4 regions of the Nonomuraea sp. NPDC002799 genome follow, and region 1 is predicted to be linked to each of the others. Evidence: riboswitches for the same ligand, from Rfam matches in the RefSeq annotation. Region 1 holds a riboswitch; each other region holds the start of a gene.
What was found. A riboswitch is a leader RNA that binds a small molecule or an ion and turns the genes downstream of it on or off. The one in region 1 is predicted to bind cyclic di-AMP.
Positions count from the first base shown of each region.

Region 2: it holds a riboswitch for cyclic di-AMP, as region 1 does, so the genes downstream of both, ACWD0F_RS15860 (CHAP domain-containing protein) here and ACWD0F_RS21875 (hypothetical protein) in region 1, are expected to answer to the same signal.
Region 3: it holds a riboswitch for cyclic di-AMP, as region 1 does, so the genes downstream of both, ACWD0F_RS28470 (C40 family peptidase) here and ACWD0F_RS21875 (hypothetical protein) in region 1, are expected to answer to the same signal.
Region 4: it holds a riboswitch for cyclic di-AMP, as region 1 does, so the genes downstream of both, ACWD0F_RS04130 (NlpC/P60 family protein) here and ACWD0F_RS21875 (hypothetical protein) in region 1, are expected to answer to the same signal.

Region 1 is NZ_JBSFVA010000011.1:192,750-195,975, reverse strand. Features, by position in the region: gene ACWD0F_RS21885 (MDR family MFS transporter) at 1-800, shown strand, start outside; gene ACWD0F_RS21880 (DUF5302 domain-containing protein) at 848-1,048, shown strand; cyclic di-AMP (ydaO/yuaA leader) riboswitch at 1,217-1,350, shown strand; gene ACWD0F_RS21875 (hypothetical protein) at 1,530-2,261, shown strand; gene ACWD0F_RS21870 (alpha/beta fold hydrolase) at 2,299-3,144, shown strand.
Region 2 is NZ_JBSFVA010000007.1:94,925-98,150, reverse strand. Features, by position in the region: partial or broken gene ACWD0F_RS15870 (LysR family transcriptional regulator) at 1-419, opposite strand, end outside; gene ACWD0F_RS15865 (alpha/beta fold hydrolase) at 478-1,305, shown strand; gene ACWD0F_RS15860 (CHAP domain-containing protein) at 1,377-2,075, opposite strand; cyclic di-AMP (ydaO/yuaA leader) riboswitch at 2,088-2,225, opposite strand; gene ACWD0F_RS15855 (Gfo/Idh/MocA family protein) at 2,343-3,226, opposite strand, start outside.
Region 3 is NZ_JBSFVA010000017.1:93,430-96,655, reverse strand. Features, by position in the region: gene serA (phosphoglycerate dehydrogenase) at 1-487, shown strand, start outside; gene ACWD0F_RS28470 (C40 family peptidase) at 1,028-1,597, opposite strand; cyclic di-AMP (ydaO/yuaA leader) riboswitch at 1,622-1,763, opposite strand; gene ACWD0F_RS28465 (3-isopropylmalate dehydrogenase) at 1,863-2,909, shown strand; gene ACWD0F_RS28460 (branched-chain amino acid aminotransferase) at 3,132-3,226, shown strand, end outside.
Region 4 is NZ_JBSFVA010000002.1:49,941-53,166, reverse strand. Features, by position in the region: gene ACWD0F_RS04140 (RDD family protein) at 1-736, opposite strand, end outside; gene ACWD0F_RS04135 (amino-acid N-acetyltransferase) at 822-1,391, opposite strand; cyclic di-AMP (ydaO/yuaA leader) riboswitch at 1,669-1,818, shown strand; gene ACWD0F_RS04130 (NlpC/P60 family protein) at 1,914-2,867, shown strand; gene ACWD0F_RS04125 (LuxR C-terminal-related transcriptional regulator) at 2,970-3,182, opposite strand.

The sequences.
Region 1 (3,226 bases):
CGGAGAAGGGCCTTGACGGCAACTCCTGGACCGACGCGGTCGTGGCCGGGCCGATCCTGGGGGCGCTGGTGCTGCTGGCCGTGTTCGTGGTGGTGGAGCGGCGGGCGGCCGGCCCGATCATGCCGATGCACCTGTTCGGGAACCGTACGTACACGCTGGTCAGCCTGACGTCGTTCGCCTCGGCCTTCTGCATGTTCGCCGGCGTCGTGTTCCTGCCGCGCTACTTCCAGGAGTCCCTGGGCGTCAGCGCCACCGAGTCGGGGCTGCGGATCTACCCGATGACGCTGGCCATGGCGGCGGGCAGCGTGCTCATGGGCGTCCTGATGTCCAGGACGAAGGTGTACAAGCCGTGGCTGCTCGTCTCCCCGTTCCTGATGGTCGCCGGCGCGCTGCTCTGCCTGGGCCTGACCCAGCGGACCGGCCCTGTGGCGCTGGCGTTGTGGATGTTGCCGCTGGGGCTGGGGGTGGGGCCGATGCTCTCGGGGCTGACCGTGGCCGCGCAGCAGTCCGTGGCGCCGCAGTACATCGGCACCGCTTCGGCGAATCTGACCTTCTTCCGTCAGATCGGCGGCTCCGTGGCGCTGGCCGTGGGCGGCACGCTCTATTCCGCGACGGTCGCCGCCGACGCGCCGGCGCACGGCCTGGCCGCCGCGCACGCCGCCGCGGCCGCCGCGGTCATCCCGTCGCTGGGCGTCGTGGGCGCGCTGGTCGCTCTGGTCGCGCTGCTGGCGATGCCCGCCAGACGGCTGGACGCGCCCGCCACGCCACAGGCCAAGGTACCGGCCGGTTTCGCGTCATAAGCGGCTCCATGCGAAGCTGTAAAGGTCCCAACACGACGGAGGTCCTCATGGCGGAAACACCGGAGCCGGAAACCAGCGAAACTCCCGAGGACGAGATGAAGCGCAAGTTCCGCGAGGCACTTGACCGCAAGCGTGACCAGAACGCGAGCGCGGGCGCGGAGGGCAAGGGCGTCGACACATCGAAGATCCACGGGGCGCACGGTCCAGCGGCGAGTAAAAGATCGTTCAGGCGCAAGAGCGGCGGCTGAAAGCTGGAATTCAAGGGAGGCACGGCATGCCGTGTCTCCCTTTCTCTTTGCCGAGAGAGGTAGATCTTCGCCCGATTCATGACGAATAGTTTGCGTTTGTCCGGAATGCGTGATTACAGTGGTCGCCATCACACCAGCTGGTGGTGTGGCCCTCACCCAGGAGGGACCAGCCGGCTGGCGCCGAATTCCGATCATCGGGAACCGGGGACCCAAGTCTTCGGGGTGAATCCGACCATGCGTCGGTAGGGCATCTCCACGCCCGAACCCGTCAGCTAACCCGGTAGGCGTGATGGAGAGGACCTCATACATGCGAAACCGCGTCGAACCCCCAGAGCGGGCGGTGCCGGCCGCCTGCTGAGCGGCCCCCCTTCCCCCGGCTTTTCCACGCTCCGCGCGGCCACCCTCCGTCAGGCGCTCTGCCCGGCTGTGCTCGTTCCCCCGAGCGTGTTCCCCGTCCCCTCGCGAAGGACCGTGTATCTTCATGTCTGCTCGTTCTGGCCTGCGTTCCCTCGCTCTGATCGGCGCCTCCGCCATCGGCGCGCTGACCATTGCCGGCGCCCCCGCTCACGCCGATTCCGGCACTGACGAGAAGATCCTGCTCAAGGGCTCGACCACCGCCTCCTACTTCTGGGACGACTCCTCCGGCCGCGCCGGCGACACCGGCCTGCCCGCCAGCGGCAAGCCCATGCAGAAGGGCATGATCGCCAGCCCGAGCTGGCCGCTGCTCACCGAGGGCTACGTCGTCTACAAGGGCAAGAAGATGCCGTTCTTCGTCGGCGACCGCGGCCCCGGCGAGCCCTCCAGTCGTGGCGTCATGCTCGACCTCGACGCCAAGACCTTCGCCGACCTCACCGGCGGCAGGTTCAACTCCAGCACGCTCGGCGTCGACGGCGTCGGCGGCCAGGGCCACATCGACATCGACTACGTCATCACCAAGTGGGGCGCCGGCGTCGGCAAGAAGAACCACCCGGTCGCGTTCTCGACCGGCGCCTGGGCCGAGCGGGACACCAACCCGGCCACGCCGCCGAAGGTCCAGGACGACGAGGAGGCGGCCCAGGGCGGCGGCCAGGCCGTCGAGGCCCCCGCGACCGAGGCCACCGAGGCCAAGGCGCCGGGCACCGTGGGCAACACCCTGCTGGTCGGCGCGCTGGCTCTGGCCGGTGGCGGCGCCGTGCTCGGGAGCGAGCGCATCCGCACGCTCATCAAGCGCTGACTTTACGGCGCAACACCAGAATGTCATTCTGGTGTCCGTGACCACCCGCGTAGCCGCCAACGGCATCGACATCGCCTACGAGAGCTTCGGCTCGCCGCAAGGGCGTCCCCTGCTCCTGATCATGGGGCTCGGCGCGCAGCTCATCCACTGGGACGAAGAGTTCTGCGAGCTCCTGGCCGAGCAGGGACACCACGTCGTACGGTTCGACAACCGCGACACGGGCCTGTCCACCCACTTCCACGACGCCGGCGTGCCCGCCGCGGGAGCGCCTTCGGCGTACCTGCTGGACGACCTGGCCGACGACGCCGCCGGGCTCATGCACGCCCTCGGCTGGCCCGCCGCGCACCTGGTCGGCGCCTCGATGGGCGGGATGATCGCCCAGACGCTGGCCATCCGCCATCCGGAACGTGTGCTCAGCCTCACCTCGATCATGTCCACGCCCGGCCCCGCGGCCGCCCCGCCGAGCGCGGCCGCCACCGCCGTCCTGATGGCCAGGCCCGCCGCCGGTCGCGAAGCCATCCTGGCGCAGGCGCTGGAGACGTGGTCGGTCATCGGCTCGCCCGGCTACGAGCTGGATCGCGACCGGGTGACCAGGCTGGCCGGGCTGGCCTTCGACCGGTGCTTCGACCCCGCAGGCACCGCCAGGCAGCTCGCGGCCATCATGGCCTCGGGCGACCGTACGGAGCTGCTGGCCGGGGTCCGGGTGCCCACGCTGGTGCTGCACGGCGAGGGCGACCAGCTCGTCCCGGTCGAGGGCGGCCGGGCCACGGCAGCGGCCGTTCCCGGGGCGCGGCTGGTGACCTATCCGGGGATGGGGCACGACCTGCCCAGGCCGCTCTGGCCCGGCATCGCGGCCGAGATCACCAAACTGACCTCCGGCTGACCTGGCATCTCTCATAGGGCCCGTGGCCGGGCGGACACGGGCCTGACCGGGCGCTCCTGACCGGGCGCTCCTGACCGGGCGC
Region 2 (3,226 bases), on a different contig from region 1:
GCCCCGGCGCGCAACCAGGCGCGGATGTCGTCGTCGACGCCTTCGAACAGGCGAACCCGGACCTGCGGGTAGCGGTCGGTGAAGGCGCGCAGCAGCCGGGCGACGAGCGTCCCGGTGGCGCTGGGCAGGCTGGCCAGGCGCAGCTCCCCGGTGACCTGTCCGGCGGCGGAGGCGACGTCGGCGCGGATGAGGTCGAAGTGCCGCAACGTCTCGCGGGTGCGGTCGAGCGCCCGGCGGCCGGCCTCGGTGAGGGCGATGCCGTCTCGGTGACGCACGAACAGGGGCGCGCCGAGCTCGCGTTCGAGGGTGGCGATGGCCCGGCTGACGGCGGGCTGCGACATGCCGAGGTGCTCGGCGGCGGCGGTGAAGCCGCCGTGCCCGGCGACCGCGACGAGCACTCTGAGCTGCGCCAATGTCATGCCGACATACCCTAACTGGTATTTGACCACGCCATGATCAGCACCCGATCGTTATGCCATGGGCAAGCGAATGACGATCGAGGTAGACGGCCGGCAGGCCGGCTTTCTGACGGCGGGGGAGCGGGGCCCGGTGGTCCTGCTGCTGCACGGCACCTACTGGAGCCGGGTCTGGCAGCCGGTGCTCGGCGACCTGGCGGCGGCCGGTCTGCGTCCCGTCGCGGTCGACCTGCCGGGGCTGGGGCGTTCGGCAGGGGAGCTCACGGCGGCGACCGCGACCGTGCCCGCGCTGGCGGAGTGGGTGGGGCGGTTCGCCGCCGCGTACGCGTCCGTCTCCGGGGCCGGCGAACCGCTGGCGGTGGCCGGGCACGACATCGGCGGCGCCGTCGCCCAGCACCTGCTGGCCGGCGGTTTCGTGGGCCGGCTGGCGCTGGTGAACTCGGTCCTGTACGACTCCTGGCCGGTGCCCGGCGTGGCCCGCTTCCGCGACCCGGCCGTGGTGGCCGCCACGACCGTGGCGGAGCTGCTGGCCGCCCGGCGCACGGCGGTGACGACCGCCCTGGGCCGCCCGGCCTCGGAGGCGGAGCTGGCCGGCTATCTCGACCCGTGGAACGACCCGCGGGTCTGCCGGTCGTGGATGGCGCTGGCGGGCGCGGCCGACAGCCGCTACACCCTCGACCTCGTGCCCGCGCTCAAGGCCGATGAGAGGCCGAAACTGCTGGTGTGGGGCGAGGACGACACCTTCCAGGAGGTACGGCACGCCGAACGGTTCGCCGCCGAGATGCCGAACACCAGACTCGTCCGCATCCCGCGGGCCGGTCACATCCCGATGGAGAACGACCCCGCCGCCGTCGCCCGCGCACTGGCCGGCTTCTTCCTGGAACGGTGACCCCGGTGCCGGGTGAACGCGGAAGAGCGCGCGTCCCGGGTGGGACGCGCGCTCTTTCTACCGAAGTGCGATCAGGCGCGGTAGTCGGGGTAGCCGTAGCCGACGACCTGGCCCTTCGGCCGGACCCGCTCTTCGACGGCGCCGTTGCCGGTGTTACCCTCGATGGTGGAGATGGTGCCGTTCTCGTTGTCCTTCACGACGAACCCGACGTGCTGGATGTCGTCGATGTCCTTGCTGCCGCTCCAGGAGAAGAAGACGACGGCGCCGGGCTTGGCGTCGGTGCCGAAGCGGTGGTTGGCCTTGAACCACTTGGCGTGGGCGACGGTGTAGGCGTCCCAGCCGACCTGCGGGCGGGCACCGGTCTGCTCGCCGACCCAGGACACGAACATCGAGCACCAGGCGGCGTTCAGGTAGGCGGCGCGGTTGCCGCCGTCACGGGCGATGGTCTCGGCGGCGCGCTTCGAGCCGGCGTACCACTCCTGGAACTTGGTGCCGCCGCCGTTGGCGTTCTCCGAGGTGCCGACCTGAGATCTGGCGAAGTCGAGAACCTGCGCGGCGGTGACGTTGACCGTGGTCTCGTCCTTGGCGGCCTTGCGGGCGGCCAGGGCGGTGTCCGGGTGCCTCGCGGCGGTGGCCGCGGCGGCTCCGGTGGCGGCGTCGGCGCTGGCCGTGGCGGTGTGGGCTCCGAACGCGGAGGCGGCGATGGTGGCGCCGAGGAGGGCGCGGGCGATGGTGGTCTTCGGGGCAGAGAGGATACGGTGTTTGGCCATCGAGGGGGTTACTCCTTGCTTCCATGCCGCTTACCGGGTTAGCTGACGGGTTCGGGCGTGGAAGCTGCCCTACGGCACCGAAGTGCCGATTCACCCCAAAGGACATGGGTCCCCGGTTCCGCCCAGGGGCGGATTCAGCGGTCACAGGACGTTCCTGTGATGTGTCATGCGATGGTTGGACATTTCCGGACAAACCGGACGTATGCCACGAGATGCCTCATAAGGTAATACATGCGGCAAGAGGATTACAAGTGGATAAAGCTTCCGCTAGGCAAGTTGCCCGCGAGCGTCGGCCAGAAGCCCCATCATGGCAAGGGATTCGTCAAGGGGCATGATCGAACTTTCGGTCCTGCCCTCGGCCGTGGCCGCGCGGACCTCGCGGAGCTCCCCGGCGTATCCGTTGTCCGCCGGATCGAGCACGAGCTCTTCCGGCTCCATGGAGGGCCCGGTGAGGAGAATCCGCTGCGGGGCCCAGAACGGCGCCTGGATCTCCGCCCGCATCTGGGTGCCCACGACACGGGCGTCGTTCGGGTAAGTCGCGAGCAAAGAGGTCTCCACCAGGGCCTTCCTGCCACCCGGATAGAGCAGCACGCCGCCCGCCTCCGCGTCCACCCCGTTGGGCGCCAGTGACCCGGTGATCCGCAGGTCGTCGGGCATGCCAAGGAGGAGCTGAGCCAGGCCGAACGGGTAGATCCCCAGGTCGAGCAGGGCGCCGCCGCCCAGTTCCGGCGCCCACAGCCGGTGCGCGGGATCGTAGGGCAGGGTGAAGCCGAAGGAGGCCTGCACCGAGCGGAGCTCGCCGAAGCGCGGATCGGCCGCCACCCGCTGGATGAGCGGGTTGAACCGCATCCACATGGCCTCCATCAGGAACACGCCCGCCTCCCGCGCCAGGCGTACCATCTTCTCGGCGTCGGCCAGGGTCGCGGCCAGCGGCTTCTCGCACAACACCGCCTTGCCCGCGGCGATGGCGGCCTCGGCGACCGCCAGGTGCTGGGCGTGCGGCGTGGCCACGTAGATCGCGTCCACTGCCGGGTCGGCGCACAGCCGCTCATAGGAGTCGTAGGCCGACTCCGCGCCCAGCGTCGCGGCCAGGTCGCGCGCCCGGCCCAGGTCCCTGGAGCCGACGGCGCCGACACGCATCCCCGGCTCCG
Region 3 (3,226 bases), on a different contig from region 1:
GCTCAAGGGCGTGTTCGCCGACGTGATCGAGGAGCAGGTCACCTACGTCAACGCGCCGCTGCTCGCCAAGGACCGCGGCCTCAGCGTCGAGCTGGTGACCAGCTCGGAGAGCCCTGACTGGCGCAACGTGGTGACCGTGCGCGGCGTGCTCGCCGACGGCCGCCAGGTCTCGGTCTCCGGCACCCTGTCCGGGCCCCGCCAGATCACGAAGATCGTCGAGGTCAACGGCTACGAGATGGAGATCGAGCCGACGGCTCACCTGTGCTTCCTGACCTACGCCGACCGTCCCGGCATCGTCGGCGTGGTCGGCCGCCTCCTCGGCGAGCACGGCATCAACATCGCCTCGATGCAGGTGGCCCGTGACGTCAAGGGCGGCAAGGCGCTCATCGCGCTGACGGTCGACTCCGCGATCCCGGCCGACGTGGTCGAGCAGATCGTGGCCGAGATCGGCGCCGACAGCGGCCGTTCGGTGGACCTGGAGGACTGACCTCCCCCAGTCGCGCAGGCCGCCGTCCCCACCGGGGACGGCGGCCTTTTTCGTCTCACCATGCGAGATAGTAGGACGTCCAACGAGATGGCTGGGGTATCGTTGACGGAAATGCGCCAGGTTCTCGTACTTATTACCTGCCGCGGCGGGGCCTGTTAGGGCAGGTCGACGACCCGCCGCGGTGTGCGGCGTCGCGTCGGCCGTCAAGTCCCTTTCGTTCGGTCCGTGACCCGGACCACGAGATCAGGCCCGGTCGGGTTCGCGACCGGGATCCGACGTCCTTTGGAACGCGCCCGCGAAAAGAGATGACTCACATGTACGAGATGTATGCCTGGAACCGTGCCGAGGAGCACGAGGACGAGGCCGTCGAGGCCGTGCAGATCGCGCTGGACCGCAGGGACAACGGCGGCGCCCCCCAGGACTCCGGCCGATAGGACGCGGTCCCGGAATTCCGCCGGCGGAACGAGCCGAGCTCTGTCCACCCGGCGGAATGAGCCGGCCGCCGGGCAGCCCCGCCGTCGCGGGGCCACCCGGCGCTGGTCAGAGGGTCGCGGTCAGCATCGAGGGCGCCGGAGTGCGGCGCTGCTCGGCCCACTGTCGTACGCCCTTGGGGTCGGGGCGGACCGCGCCGACGAAGGCGGTCCTGCGCCAGGCCGACAGCCGCTCCTCCTTCACCACGTCACCGGTGTGCGGCGCGTGGACCATGAAACCGGGCTTGGAGATCATGCCCACGTGCCCGAGGCCGCTGAAGAAGACCAGGTCACCTGGCTTTAGATCGTTCCAGGTGATCTTCTTGTCGAAGGCGCCGTACTGCTCCGCGGCGGTGCGGGGCAGCTCGATCCCCGCCTTCTCATAGGCCCGGAGCATGAGCCCCGAGCAGTCGTAACCCCGTTTGCTGGTTCCGCCCCAGACGTACGGCACGCCTTGCTTGTCCATGGCGAAGTCGAGGGCGGTCTTCCAGGCGGGCTTGTCGCGTGCCTGCTGGATACGTTTGACCTGGGGGCCGGTCAGGGTCGTCGTTTCGGAGCCGTCTTTGGGGGCGGCCTTGGGGGCGGCTGCTGCCTGGGCGGGGCCGGCCAGGGCGAAGAGCCCGGCGGTGCCCGCCACCACGAGAATGGCGATGCGAGACAGTGAACTGTCCTTCCATGTGGCCGACCGGGTTAGCTGACGGGCTCGGGCCTGGAAGTAGCCCTACGGCGGGTGCCGATTCGCCCCTGGGGGGAAAGTGGGTCCCCGGCTCCACACAGCGGCTGTGTGGATTAGGCGTCTCGGACTCTAACGAAACGGTCAAAAAGGCGCAATACCTAACAAATCGGACGTCCAAAAAATGAGACGGTGTGCCCGTCAGTCGAGACGAGCCGGTAAGGTACGGCCCATGGAGTCGCGTAACATCCGCCTGGCCGTCATCCCTGGTGACGGCATCGGCACCGAGGTCGTAGCCGAAGGACTCAAGGTCCTGGAAGCCGTGGGCACGAAGATCGAGCCCACCCACTACGACCTGGGAGCCGCGCGCTATCACCGCACCGGCGAGACGCTCCCCGACGCGGTGCTCGACGAGTTGCGCGGCTACGACGCGATCCTGCTCGGCGCCGTGGGCGACCCCAGCGTGCCGCCGGGCATCCTGGAGCGCGACCTGCTCCTGCGGCTCCGGTTCGCGTTCGACCACTACGTCAACCTGCGCCCGGTCAAGCTGTTCCCCGGGGTGGAGACGCGGCTGGCCGACACCCCGGCCGAGAACATCGACATGATCGTCGTCCGTGAGGGCACCGAGGGCCTCTACGCGGGCACCGGCGGCGTCATGCGGCGCGGCACGCCGCACGAGATCGCCACTCAGGAGTCGCTCAACACCGCCTACGGCGTCGAGCGCGTGGTGCGTTACGCGTTCCAGAAGGCCCAGTCGCGGCCCCGCAAGAAGCTCACGCTCGTCCACAAGACCAACGTGCTCACCTACGCGGGCGACCTGTGGCAGCGCACGGTCAACCGGGTGGCCGAGGAGTTCCCCGAGGTCACGACCGACTACAGCCACATCGACGCGGCCACGATGTTCTTCGTGAGCCAGCCGGAGCGGTTCGACGTGATCGTCACCGACAACCTGTTCGGCGACATCATCACCGACCTCGGCGCGGCCATCGCCGGTGGCATCGGCCTGGCGGCCAGCGGCAACATCAACCCCGAGGGCACCGCGCCGAGCATGTTCGAGCCGGTGCACGGCAGCGCCCCCGACATCGCCGGGCAGGGCAAGGCCGACCCGACCGCCACCATCCTGTCGGTCGCCATGCTCCTTTCGCACCTGGGCCTGCACACCGAGGCGGCCAGGGTCGAGCAGGCGGTCGCCGACGACATCGTGGACCGGCTGGCCGGTTGGGCCGGTCGCAGCACCAGCGAGATCGGCAACGACATCACCGCGCGAGTATCCGGCTAGGACCGCCTAGCCCCCCACAGCGCCTGGCGGTCCGATGAGGACTGCCGGGCGCTTTTTCGCGTCCGCAGGTTCCAACCACCCCATCGGCCGCTTGTCATCCCATATAGCGAGACAATAGGAAGTACGAGCTGCCCTCCGCGAGGATGCTGTCCGGCATCGAAAACCGGAGAACTGGTAGTTTCGCTAGATTTCGCAGTAGTCGCAGAGAGAAGGACCGACGTCATGACCATCGCTCAGAAGCTCAGCTTCGACGTGCAGCTATCCGACCACGCTCGCACCGCGGCCGAGCGGGAGCAGGTACTGGCGAACCCGGGATT
Region 4 (3,226 bases), on a different contig from region 1:
GGTCGCCGTACTGCTGCTGGCCGTAGCCGGGCTGGGCGTAACCGGGCTGGGACTGCTGCTGCTGCCCGTAACCCGGCTGCTGACCGTAGCCCTGCTGCTGCCCGTAGTCGGGCTGGGACTGCGGCTGCTGACCGTACTGCTGGCCGGAGGCCGGCTGCTGGCCGTAGCCCTGCTGGCCCGACTGCGGCTGCTGACCGTAGCCCGGCTGCTGCCCGTACTGCTGCTGCTGGCCGTAGTCAGGCTGCGCCTGCTGCTGGCCGTAGTCAGGCTGCTGCTGCTGACCGTACTGCTGCCCGGAGGCCGGCTGCTGGCCGTAGCCCTGCTGGCCCTGGTTGTACTGCTGCTGCTGACCGTAGTCCGGCTGGGACTGCGGCTGCTGGCCGTACTGCTGGCCATAGTCGGGCTGGGCCTGCTGTTGCTGCCCGTAGCCCTGCTGCTGGCCATATTGGGGCTGCTGCCCGTACTGGGGCTGCTGCTGGCCGTAGCCCTGCTGGGGCTGCTGGCCATAGCCCTGCTGAGGCTGCTGCCCGTACTGCTGCTGCTGGCCGTAGCCCTGCTGCTGGCCGTACTGGGGCTGCTGCCCGTAGGCGTCGTCCGTTCGGTAGCCGACCACAGTCACATCGGGGTCGGGCTCGCCGGGATGGCGGCCCGCGTTCTGCTGCCCGTATTGGGGTGTGCCAGGTGCAGAATTCTCGCCGGATTCGTCCTGTGGATACGGCGGCTGTCCGGTGCTCACCGTGTCACCTCGCTTCGAGTGCGCATGTGGCACGTGTCAGGACACATGCCTGTGCTGCCCAACGTATCGACATAGGTATCAACAATCACCTTTCCAGATGGTCAAGGTCTGCGTCACCCGATGTCAGATGGAGCAGCATGCGGGTGTTGCCCAGGGTGTTCGGCTTGACGTGCTCCAGGTCGAGGAACTCCGCCACACCCTCGTCGTACGAGGCCAGAAGTTCGGCGTAGACCTCGGGGGACACCGGGGTGCCCTGGATGGGCCGGAACCCGTGCCTCGCGAAGAAGTCGACCTCAAAAGTCAGACAGAATACACGCCGCAGACCCAGATCTTTCGCCTGCTGTATCAGAGCCGAGACGATCCGGTGGCCGACGCCCATGCCCCGGCTCTCGGGGTCCACGGCCACGGTACGGACCTCGGCGAGATCCTCCCACAACACGTGGAGCGCGCCGCAGCCGACCACCTGCCCGCCCAGATCGGCCACCCAGAACTCCTGTACGTCCTCGTACAGCGTCACCGTCGCTTTCTCGAGAAGCCGCGGGCCCGCGCCCGCATAGGTGTCGACCAGCCGCCTGACCGCCCGCACATCGGGCGTGCGGGCACGCCTGACCACCACCGCGGTCTCCGGCACTATCGATTCGGCCACCTGCTCCATGGCACTCCAGGGTACAGATGTCATTACGGCTCAGCCCTAACTCCCATCTCTCGGCCCATCCTGTTACATCTCGTCGCCAGACGAGCACAGGACCCGCACCTGGCCCAGACCTCCGGCGGAACCGCCGACAAAGAGGACATAAAGCCCCTTCCGCACAGGTGATCACGAGATCACCTTGTGACCCTTCAGTTGTGAAACCTCTACAGATCCGGCAGTTCTGGTTGAGCACGAACCCGGAGTGCATTAGTGTCCAGCGACGATGTTCCCCGCGTGTCGCGCGAGGAACACGCCCAATTCCCGCAAGGGAAGCCGGGGAACCGCCGGTGGCGCAGCCAGCGCCGCCATTGGGGTGAATCCGAGTCTCTCGGTAGGGCTGCTCCGGCCCGAACCCGTCAGCTAACCCGGTAGGCGTTCGACGAGAGGAGCTGGTTGGTGAAGCGCACGCTCAGCGGCGAGGGCAGGTCCGCGGGCAGGCATGCCCGCCCTCCGGAACGCGCGCGGCGGTCGCACCGCCTCGGTGTGGTGAGTATCACCATCGCCACGCTGCTGTTCGCCATCCCTTTCGCCCCGGCGTCCGCGGATCCGAAGCCCTCGCTGAAGGATCTCGCCAACCAGGTCGAGAAGATGCACACCGAGATCGAGACGCTGAGCGAGCAGTACAACGGCCAGCGGGAGAAGCTCAAGACCGCCAAGAAGTCCTCAGAGGCCGCACAGAAGACGCTGACGGCCAGCGAGGCCGATCTCGCCACCAAGCGTGCCAAAGCCGTCCTCCTCGCGCAGGACGCCTACATGTCGGGCGGCCTGGACCGGGCTCTGGCGTTCGCCACGACCGACGACCCCGCGCGTTTCCTCGACCGCGCCGCGACGACGTACGCGATCGAGCAGCAGCAGGGCGAGGAGGTCAACCAGGTCACCAAGGCCATGGACGCCGCCACCCGCGCCCGCGCCGGAGCCAAGGCGCGCATCGACGAGGTCCAGGGGCTCGTCACCGAACTCGAGTCCAAGCGCGACAAGATCACCAAGCTGGTCACCAAGGTCGAGAGCAACCTGTTCAGACGGGCCATCGGCGAGGCCGGCCAGCCGGGCACCCGGGCCGTCCGGGTCAACCTGCCGATCATCGGCACCGGCAAGGCCGCGCAGGCCGCGAGGTGGGCCCTCACCCAGCAGCTCAAGCCGTACGTCTGGGGCGCCGAAGGCCCGAGCTCCTTCGACTGCTCGGGCCTGGTGATGGCCGCCTACCAGCGAGTGGGCATCTCACTGCCGCACTACACCGGCGACCAGTGGACCGCGGGCCGGCACATCTCGCGCGCGGAGATGCGGCCGGGCGACCTGGTGTTCTTCTACGGCGACCTGCACCACGTCGGCATCTACATCGGTGGCGGCATGATGGTGCACGCTCCTCAGACGGGTGACGTCGTCCGCATCGCGTCCCTGGACAGGCGGCCGTTCGCCGGCGCCGTGCGCATCGCCGACTGACGGCCACCGGCACCAGGCAGGGGCCATGCGAGCCGCCGGCCCTGAGTGAGCCGGCCCCGGATGAGCCGGCCCCGAAAGGCCGGCCTTGGATGGGCCGGCGCTCTAGATGAGCTGGCGGCGCGCCGCCCACGCCACGGCCTCGATGGCGGTGGCGACACCGATACGGTCACAGATGCCCCGTAAGCGCCGGCGTACCGTGCGGCCGCTGATATCCAGACGTCTGCCCACCCGATCGACCGTCACTCCCTTGGCCAGCTCCGCCAGCAACGCCAAATCCGCATGGCTCAGATCAACGCCTTCAGTGAGCACATCCATCGGGAGCCCTCCCCCCCAACAGCAAGACCTGGACCTCTCCGCCG